Regions from separate parts of the Pseudarthrobacter sp. C1 genome, predicted to be linked through region 2. Evidence: riboswitches for the same ligand, from Rfam matches in the RefSeq annotation. Region 2 holds a riboswitch; the other holds the start of a gene.
The links. Region 2 has a riboswitch for glycine ahead of gcvP (aminomethyl-transferring glycine dehydrogenase). Riboswitches for the same ligand answer to the same signal wherever they lie in the genome.
Positions count from the first base shown of each region.

Region 1: linked by a shared signal. The riboswitch ahead of gcvP (aminomethyl-transferring glycine dehydrogenase) and the one ahead of gcvP (aminomethyl-transferring glycine dehydrogenase) in region 2 are both predicted to bind glycine.

Region 1 covers NZ_JAYESK010000001.1:579,473-584,146, forward strand. Annotated here, with positions in the region: gene gcvT (glycine cleavage system aminomethyltransferase GcvT) at 1-574, opposite strand, end outside; gene gcvP (aminomethyl-transferring glycine dehydrogenase) at 586-3,495, opposite strand; glycine riboswitch at 3,675-3,773, opposite strand; gene U7114_RS02550 (TetR/AcrR family transcriptional regulator) at 3,866-4,405, opposite strand; gene U7114_RS02555 (MFS transporter) at 4,478-4,674, shown strand, end outside.
Region 2 covers NZ_JAYESK010000016.1:5,337-10,010, forward strand. Annotated here, with positions in the region: gene gcvP (aminomethyl-transferring glycine dehydrogenase) at 1-2,261, opposite strand, end outside; glycine riboswitch at 2,422-2,519, opposite strand; gene U7114_RS18595 (hypothetical protein) at 2,687-2,986, opposite strand; gene U7114_RS18600 (VOC family protein) at 3,081-3,440, shown strand; gene U7114_RS18605 (GntR family transcriptional regulator) at 3,473-4,141, opposite strand; gene U7114_RS18610 (ornithine cyclodeaminase family protein) at 4,184-4,674, opposite strand, start outside.

The sequences.
Region 1 (4,674 bases), on a different contig from region 2:
GGAACGGAACCTCGACGGCGGCATAGTACTTCAGTTCCGTCACCTGGCTGTGCCGGGCTGCGGGGACCAGCCGGAGCAGCAGTTCCTGCGCCGCGGGGCCTTGGACGGCGATCAGTGACGTCACGGCGGAGGCGTCATTCACCTCCACGTCGAACCCGGCAGCCCGCTTGGAAAGCTCAGCAGCCACCACTGCGGCGTTGCCGGCGTTGGGGACCACCAGGAAGCGGTCGGTACTGCCTTCTGCGCTGCCGGCGGTTGCGGGACGTCGGTACGTGATGAGGTCGTCGATGATGCCGCCGTCCTCATTGCAGATCAGAGAGTACTTGGCCTTGCCCACCGGCATGGCGGAGATCTTTCCCACCAGCGCGTAGTCCAGGAAGGCGGCCGCGTCCCGCCCGGTCACCCAGACTTCGCCCATGTGCGAGAGGTCGAACAGGCCGGCGCTCTTCCGGACGGCGTGGTGTTCGGCGAGCTCGGAGCTGTACTTGAGCGGCATCTGCCAGCCGCCGAAGTCGGTGAAGGATGCCCCCAGCTTCTTGTGCTCGTCGTACAGGGCAGTGTGCTTCTCAGCCATGGAGCGTGTCCTTAGTTTTCGAACTCGGAAAGCGGCGGGCAGGAGCAGATCAGGTTCCGGTCCCCCGCTGCGCCGTCGATGCGGCCGACCGGCGGGAAGTACTTGTCCTGCTTAAGCGATTTCACCGGGAATACGGCCTGCTCGCGGGGGTAGGCGCGGTCCCAGTCGCTGCTGATCGCCGCCGCGGCCGTGTGCGGAGCGTTCCGGAGCGGGCTCTCTGCAACAGTGAAGTCACCGTCCGCCACCTGGTCGATTTCGGCGCGGATCGCGATCATGGCCTCGATGAAGCGGTCGATTTCCCCGAGGTCCTCGGACTCCGTGGGCTCCACCATGAGCGTCCCCGCGACGGGGAAGGCCAGGGTGGGGGCGTGGAAGCCGTAGTCGATGAGCCGCTTGGCCACGTCCTCGGCCGTGACCCCGGTCCGTGCCGTGAGCTCGCGCAGGTCAAGGATGCACTCGTGTGCCACAAGCCCGCCTTCGCCGGTGTAGAGGACCGGGAAGAAATCGTTCAGGCGGGCTGCGACGTAGTTCGCTGCCAGCAGCGCGGACTTGGTGGCCTCGGTGAGTCCGTGGCCGCCCATCAGCTTCACGTACGCCCAGGAAATGGGGAGCACGCCCGCGGAGCCGTACTTTGACGCCGAGATCGGCACGTCGTTGCCTTCGGTCCAGGTGGCGGCGTTGCCGGGCATGAACGGTGCCAGGTGTGCCTTGGCAGCAACGGGCCCGACGCCGGGTCCGCCGCCGCCGTGCGGGATGCAGAAGGTCTTGTGCAGGTTCAGGTGCGAAACGTCGCCGCCGAACTTGCCCGGCTGCGCCAGCCCGACAAGCGCGTTGAGGTTGGCGCCGTCGATGTATACCTGGCCGCCGGCTGCGTGGACGGCGTCGCAGACTTCACGGACGTCGGCGTCGTACACCCCGTGAGTGGACGGGTACGTGATCATGATGCAGGACAGGGCATCCTTGTTGGCTTCGATCTTGGCGTACAGGTCAGTGTGGTCAATGGTTCCGTCCGGTGCCGTGGCCACCACCACCACCTTCATGCCGGCCAGGACTGCGGACGCGGCGTTCGTGCCGTGCGCCGAGGCCGGGATCAGGCAGACCTTGCGCTGCTGGTCCCCGCGGGAGTGGTGGTAGCCGCGGATCGCCAGCAGTCCGGCGAGCTCGCCCTGCGAGCCGGCGTTGGGCTGGATGGACACCTGGTCGTACCCGGTGATCTCGGTCAGCTGCGCCTCGAGGTCGGCAATCAGTTCGCGCCAGCCCTCCGTCTGGGAGTCCGGGGCGAACGGGTGGATGGAGGCGAACTCCGGCCAGGAGATGGCTTCCATCTCGGCCGTGGCGTTCAGCTTCATGGTGCAGGAGCCCAGCGGGATCATGGTGCGGTCCAGCGCAAGGTCACGGTCCGAAAGCTTCCTGATGTAGCGCAGCAGCTGGGTTTCGGAACGGTGCGTGTTGAACACCGGGTGCTGCAGGTACGCGGAGGAACGCACGACGGCGGCATCCAGCGCGAATTCTCCCTCGCCGTCCGCGGCGGCCGGGACGCCGAAGGCCTCCAGCACCCCGGCGGCAATTTCTGATGTTGTCGTTTCATCGGCGGAGAAGCCCACCGTGTCCGCGTCGATGAGGCGCAGGTTGATGCCCGTGGCTTCGGCGGCAGCGACGATCCCGGCAGCCTTGCCCGGCACGGAGACGGTGACGGTGTCGAAGAAACTGGTGTGCAGCACGTCCAAACCGGCGGCCTTGAGGGACGCGGCCAGCATCTTCGCGTGGGAGTGTGCTGACTGGGCGATCGCCTTCAGGCCCTCCGGGCCGTGGTACACGGCGTACATCGAAGCCACGATGGCCAGCAACGCCTGGGCGGTGCAGATGTTGGACGTGGCCTTCTCGCGGCGGATGTGCTGCTCGCGGGTCTGGAGTGCCAAGCGGTAGGCGGGAACGCCGGCATTGTCCTTCGAGACACCGACGAGGCGGCCCGGCATGGAGCGTTCGAGGCCCTTCTGCACAGCCATGTAGGCCGCGTGCGGGCCGCCGTAGAACAGCGGGACGCCGAAGCGCTGGGCGGAGCCCACGGCGATGTCCGCGCCCTGCTCGCCGGGAGGCGTGATGAGGGTGAGGGCCAGGAGGTCGGCGGCCACGGTCACCAGCGCCCCGCGGCTCTTGGCGTCGGCAATCACTGCGGCGTGGTCAAAGACGCGGCCGGAAGCGCCCGGCTGCTGGAGCACCACACCATTGATGGCGCCGTCGGGAAGTCCGTTGGAAAGGTCGGCCACTTCCACCTCGAAGCCCAGTGCCTCTGCCCGTCCCCTCACGATGGCAATGGTCTGCGGCAGGCAGTCGGCATCCAGCACAGTCTTGCCGTCCCGGGCATCTGCGTTCTTATTGGCCCGCCGCATCATCAGCACGGCCTCGGCCACGGCCGTTGCTTCGTCCAGCAGGGAGGCATTGGCGATGGGCAGGCCCACCAGGTCCTGCACCATGGTCTGGAAGTTCAGCAGCGCCTCGAGCCGGCCCTGGGAAATCTCCGGCTGGTACGGGGTGTAGGCGGTGTACCACGCCGGGCCCTCGAGGATGTTGCGGCGGATCACCGGCGGCGTGACGGTGTCGTAGTAGCCCTGGCCGATCATCTGCACCGCGGTCTTGTTCTTGCCGGCCAGCCGGCGGAGCTCAGTGAGGGCCTCCACCTCGCTCAGCGCACCTGCCAGTTCCAGCGCAGAGTCCTGCCGGATGTCCTTGGGGACGGCGGTATCAACCAGCGCGTCCACGGTGTCGTAGCCCACGGCCTTGAGCATGGTTTCGACGTCGGCCTTGCGCCTTGCGCCGATGTGCCGGTCAACAAAGGTGGCGGCAGAAGCGGGTTCGGCAGTTGCCGGGGTGGCAGTGGCCGGAACGGCGGAGGCCGGAGATACAGTCACGAGGAACTCCATAACTAAGGCGGCGCAGGATACGCCGCATCGATTCGGGTCCTCCCCGCTCTGTATCTGTACCTGAGAGTTTCCGCGTTGCCTGAACACGCGGGCACCGCTTGCACCGTCGGTGAGCACGTCAGTCAAGGGATCCGGGGAACGGACCTCAAAGCGGACGGCGTGCTGCTTTCCAGAGGTGCCTCGCCGCGGCGGTACATGGGCCTGTGAGATTCCTGGGGAGGTATTGCTCCTACGGCGCCTGCTTGTACCTTCTGGCAGAACTCTCCCGCCGCAGATCAAAGGCTATTCATTTGGGTTGTCTCTGGCGCACGGGTAACGGCCCGCACACAGCACAATTCTCCTATGCCGCGGGCCCGGGGGCAAATGTCAGCTAGCCCCGTAGCCGTTCCACGGCTGACAGGAGTTCCGCCACGTCCGCCTGCCTGCTCCCCGCCTTCCCGGACGGCCCGCTTTCCCACATGGCGTTGAAGTACAGCCCGTCCCCCATGTACAGCACTGCCTTTGCCATGGGCGTGCCCACGTCCTGCCCGATAAGCTCCAGCCATTGCTGCTGGATGGCGGCGAAGCGGCGGCGGGCTTCCTCGTGGGCCACCTCCGCCAGCCGCGTCACGGCCACAAAGGAGCGGTCCATCGGAGTATCGGACCACAGCGACGACTTGATGAAGTATGCCGCCGCCCCCTCCGGTGCGGAGGCCATGGCGGCGAGGTCCTCCCCTGCCAGGCGGTCCAGCCGTTCAAGGGTGGCGGCGATCAGCGCTTCCTTGTTGGGGAAGTGGTACAGGAGGCCCCCCTTGGAGACGCCCGCGCGCTTGGCCACCGCGTCCAGGGTGGCAGCCCGCTCCCCCACGTCGATCAGGAGTTCTTCGAAGGCATCCAGGACGGCATCTCGCGCAACGGGTTTTCTGGCCATGGTTCCCATCATGCATGGTCACGAACCTGTTTTTTAACTGTACCGTCCAGACGGTATAGTTAAAGCATGATCATGCCCGCCGCCTCTCAACAGAGCACCATCCGCCCGGCTCCAACCGCATTGCCCGCGCCAGGCCTGCCCGGGGGCAGCTGGCGCGACTGGCTGGCGCTGGGCCTGCTGATGTTCCCGGTCCTGCTGGTAGCCGTGGACAACACGGCCCTGACCTTCGCCCTGCCTGCCATTGCCGCCGCCCTCCGCACCTCGGGGGT
Region 2 (4,674 bases):
ATCGGGAGCACACCGGCGGAGCCGAAGCGCGAAGCGGAAATCGCGACGCCATGCCCGGCTTCATGGGCGGCCTTGTTCGCGTCGCCCGGCATGAACGGTGCCAGGTGTGCCTTGGCAGCAACCGGGCCGACGCCGGGTCCGCCGCCGCCGTGCGGGATGCAGAAGGTCTTGTGCAGGTTCAGGTGGGAGACGTCGCCGCCGAACTTGCCCGGCTGGGCGAGGCCTACAAGTGCGTTCAGGTTGGCGCCGTCAACGTACACCTGGCCGCCGGCGGCGTGGATCGCGTCGCACACCTCGCGGACATCGGAGTCGTACACGCCGTGCGTGGACGGGTACGTGATCATGATGGCCGAGAGGACGTCCTTGTGGGCCTCGATCTTGGCCTGCAGGTCGGCGTGGTCGATGGTGCCGTCTGCAGCGGTGGCAACAACCACAACCTTCATGCCCGCGAGCACGGCGGAGGCGGCGTTGGTGCCGTGCGCCGATGCCGGGATCAGGCAGACGTTGCGCTGCTGGTCCCCGCGGGAGTGGTGGTAGCCGCGGATCGCCAGCAGGCCGGCGAGCTCGCCCTGGGAGCCGGCGTTGGGCTGGATGGATACCTGGTCGTAGCCGGTGATTTCGGCGAGGTCGGCTTCCAGGCCCGCAATCAGTTCGCGCCAGCCCTCGGTCTGGGAGTCGGGGGCGAACGGGTGGATGGAGGCGAACTCCGGCCAGGAGATGGCTTCCATCTCGGCGGTGGCGTTCAGCTTCATGGTGCAGGAGCCCAGCGGGATCATGGTGCGGTCCAGTGCCAGGTCCCGGTCGGAGAGGCGGCGGATGTAGCGCAGCAGCTGGGTCTCGGAACGGTGCGTGTTGAACACCGGGTGCTGCAGGTAGCTGGAGGTGCGCAGCACCGATTCGGGCAGCTCGAAGCCCTCACCGGACACAACGGGACCGGCGCCAAAGGCGACGGCAACCGCGGCGAGGACCTCCGGCGTCGTGGTTTCATCAACGGACACGCCAACGGTGTCCGCGTCGATGAGGCGCAGGTTGATGCCGCGGGCTTCGGCGGCGGTGATCACCGTGGCGGCCTTGCCGGGAACACTGACCGTGAGGGTGTCGAAGAAGGTGTCGGACACCAGTTCGCGGCCGGCGGTCTTCAGCGTGGCGGCCAGGGCGCGGGCGTTGTTGTGGACAGTCTCGGCGATCGCCTTCAGGCCGTCGGGGCCGTGGTAGACGGCGTAGAAGGAGGAGACGATGGCCAGCAGCGCCTGGGCGGTGCAGATGTTGGACGTGGCCTTCTCGCGGCGGATGTGCTGCTCGCGGGTCTGCAGTGCCAGGCGGTAGGCGGGGACGCCGGCGTTGTCCTTGGAAACGCCCACGATGCGGCCGGGGAGGGTGCGTTCCATGCCGTCGCGGACGGCCATGTAGGCGGCGTGCGGTCCGCCAAAGAACAACGGCACGCCAAAGCGCTGGGTGGAGCCGACGGCGATGTCCGCGCCCTGCTCGCCCGGCGGGGTGATGAGGGTGAGTGCCAGGAGGTCGGCAGCGACGGTGACAAGCGCGCCGCGCTCCTTGGCTTCGGCGATGACGGCGGACTGGTCCCAGACGCGGCCGGAGACGCCGGGCTGCTGCAGGACGACGCCGTTGATCTCGCCGTCGGGAAGTCCGTTGGTGAGGTCTGCGATTTCCACCTCGAAGCCGAGGGCTTCGGCGCGGCCCAGCACGATGGCGATGGTCTGCGGCAGGAGGTCGGCGTCGAGGACGGTCTTGCCGTCCTTCGCAGTCTTGGACTTGTTGGCGCGGCGCATCAGCAGCACGGCTTCGGCGACGGCGGTGGCTTCGTCGAGGAGGGAGGCGTTGGCCACCGGGAGCGCGGTGAGGTCCTGGACCATGGTCTGGAAGTTCAGCAGCGCCTCGAGCCGGCCCTGGGAAATCTCGGGCTGGTACGGGGTGTAGGCGGTGTACCAGGCGGGGGCTTCAAGGATGTTGCGGCGGATCACCGGCGGGGTCACGGTGTCGTAGTAGCCTTGGCCGATCATCTGCACGGCCATCTTGTTCTTGCCGGCCAGCTTGCGGAGCTCGGCGAGGACCTGGACTTCGCTGAGGGCGCCCTCAAGGGTGAGGGGCTTGTCCTGGCGGATGGAATCCGGAACTGCGCTGTCCACGAGGCCATCAAGGGTGTCGTAGCCGACGGCCTTGAGCATGGTGTCGATGTCGGACTGGCGGCGCGCGCCGATATGGCGGTCTGCGAAGGTGGTTGGGGACGATTGAACCGTCATGAGAGGAACTCCATAATTCAGGTGGCAACCGGTGCCACTTTGATTCGGGTTCCTCCCCGCTCTGTATTGGACCTGAGAGTTTTGCGTTGCCCTGCTGTTCAGCGGGGCGCCACTTGCACCGTCGGTGAGCCCGGTTGCCCGGACTGCTTTCCAGAGTTGCCTTGCCGCGGCGGTACGTGGGCCTGAGAGATTCCTGGGGAGGATTTGCTCCTACGGCGCCTGCAGAACGTACCGGCAGGACTCTCCCGCCGCAGATCATAAGCACGTGCCACTGGTCGGTGACACGGCTCACACCTTACCGGGTTATGGGGCTGGATGCAAAATCCGCGTCTTTCCAAGTCAGGCTTACGACGGCGGGACGCGCCCGACGTGCTCGAAGGCATCAGGTGCACGGAGACGGTGCAATTAGGAGGCTTCCGGAAGTTCTAGCGGGAGGCTTCCCTGCCCAGCCGGTACCCCGCCCAGAACGCCAGGACGAGCAGTCCGACGACGGCGACGGCCAGGCCGATCTGTGTACCTTGGGTAACCAAGGCGATGCCGCTGCCGCTGAAAAGCTGGTTGCTCAGCGGCGCGTAGGCGAACCAGCCGAAGCTGGCGTCCGCGTTGCTCCATGCTACGAGGCACCCCGCCACTACCGTCACAAGGCCAGCGATGGGAACGACGGCGGCAAGAACCCGGGCAGGCGGCGGAGTTTTGCGGTCTTCAGGTGCGTTGTTGTCCCCCATGCAGGCGAGTCTAGCCGGGCCGCCCCCGGCGTCCGGCTCAGGGGTCCGGCTCCGGGGCAAGACAGGCTCCGGGCAGCGGGTTTAGGCTGGGCGGATGTTGACCATAGGCAGCACCGTCCTCGGCGTCAACGACGTCGCCCGCGCAACCGCCTTTTGGCACGCCGCCCTCGGCTACGTCCCGCAGGAGCCCGGGGACGAAACCTGGGTGATCCTGGTGCCAGCAGCGGGCCCGGGAGCGCAGCTCGCCCTCATGCTGAGCGAAACGCCGGTCCAGGAGCACCCGCGCATTCACCTGGACCTGTATGCGGACGATCAGGGCGCCGAGGTGCAACGGCTGGTTTCACTCGGCGCCCAGCGCGTCGACTGGGACCTGTACCCGGAGAACCCCGATTTCGTGGTCCTCGCCGACCCCGACGGCAACAGGTTCTGCGTCGTTGACAAAAGTCCGCGGTAGCCCCGCCGTCGAACCTTGAACTTCCGGCCGGGTCAGTTTTCAGGCAGTTGCCCGGCCAGCCCCTGCAGTGATGGTTCCCGGCCCAGCTCCACATGGGCGAACGCCAGCGCCGCCGCAAGTTCGGCCTTGCCGTCATAGATGGCCCGGCACAGGCTCAGGTGCTCCGCGCACTGGACCTGGGGATCACGGTGCCCGGTCAGGGTGAAGAGCCACTGCATCCTGCCCAGCAGAGGCTTCATGGAGTACTCGAGCAGCGAGTTGCCTCCCATCGAGACGATCTCCGCGTGCAGGGCCGTGTTGATGAGCGGGATCTCCGTGTGGTCGTGGCGCAGGGTTGCTTCTTCGGCCTTGTCCATCATGTGCTGCAGGCGCGCTGTGGACTCACCCCGGGCGGCGGCCTGGGCGGCGAGCCGCGCGGCGAGGACCTCGAGGCTGAGCCGGACATCAAAGAGTTCATTGACGTCCCTCAGGGTGATCTGCTTGACGGTGGCCCCGCGCCGTGGCGAGGTGTCAATGAAACCTTCGGCTTCCAGCTGCTGGAGGGCTTCGCGGACGGGGACCCGGGAAACGTCCAGGGCCTGTGACAGCTCGCGTTCCCTGAGCCGTGAACCGGGCGCGAAGTCACCCGAGATGATCAACTCCCGGATCCGTGCACGGGTAGCATCAGCCGAAGACGCGGGTGCGTCCGCCTGGGTACTCAAAGATGCCTCCTGTTGGTTCCAGTGCCCTGCTTCCGGGCTGCCTCAGTTATTCAGCTCCACGCGGGTGCCGACCCCCTGGTTGAGTGCAGCGTCATACAGGAGCCTCCCGATGGCAAGGTCCTGCAGGCCGATACCCACCGAATTGAACAAGGTTATGTCCTCATCCCCCAGACGGCCTGCTTTTATCCCGGCCGCCACGTCACCAAGTTCGGCTTCCACATCGTCAAAGCCCATGACGCCTTCAGCCACAGGGACGATCAGTCCCCCTGACTTCGCTTGGGCCGTGGCCAGGCTGTCCACGAAGACCCGCGCCCGCGCCATACCCGCTGAGTCAATCTCCCGGTGGTCAGGCCGCGGACGGGATCCGACGGCGTTGACGTGCAGTCCGGGCTGGAACCACTCCCCCTTGACCAGCGGCTCAACCGCTGGCGTGAGGGTGCACAGCACGTCCGAGTTCTCAACAACTTCCTGCACACTGGCGGCCCGCGTGATGTGCAGCCCGTATGAGGAAATCCGGTCACAGAACGCAGCGA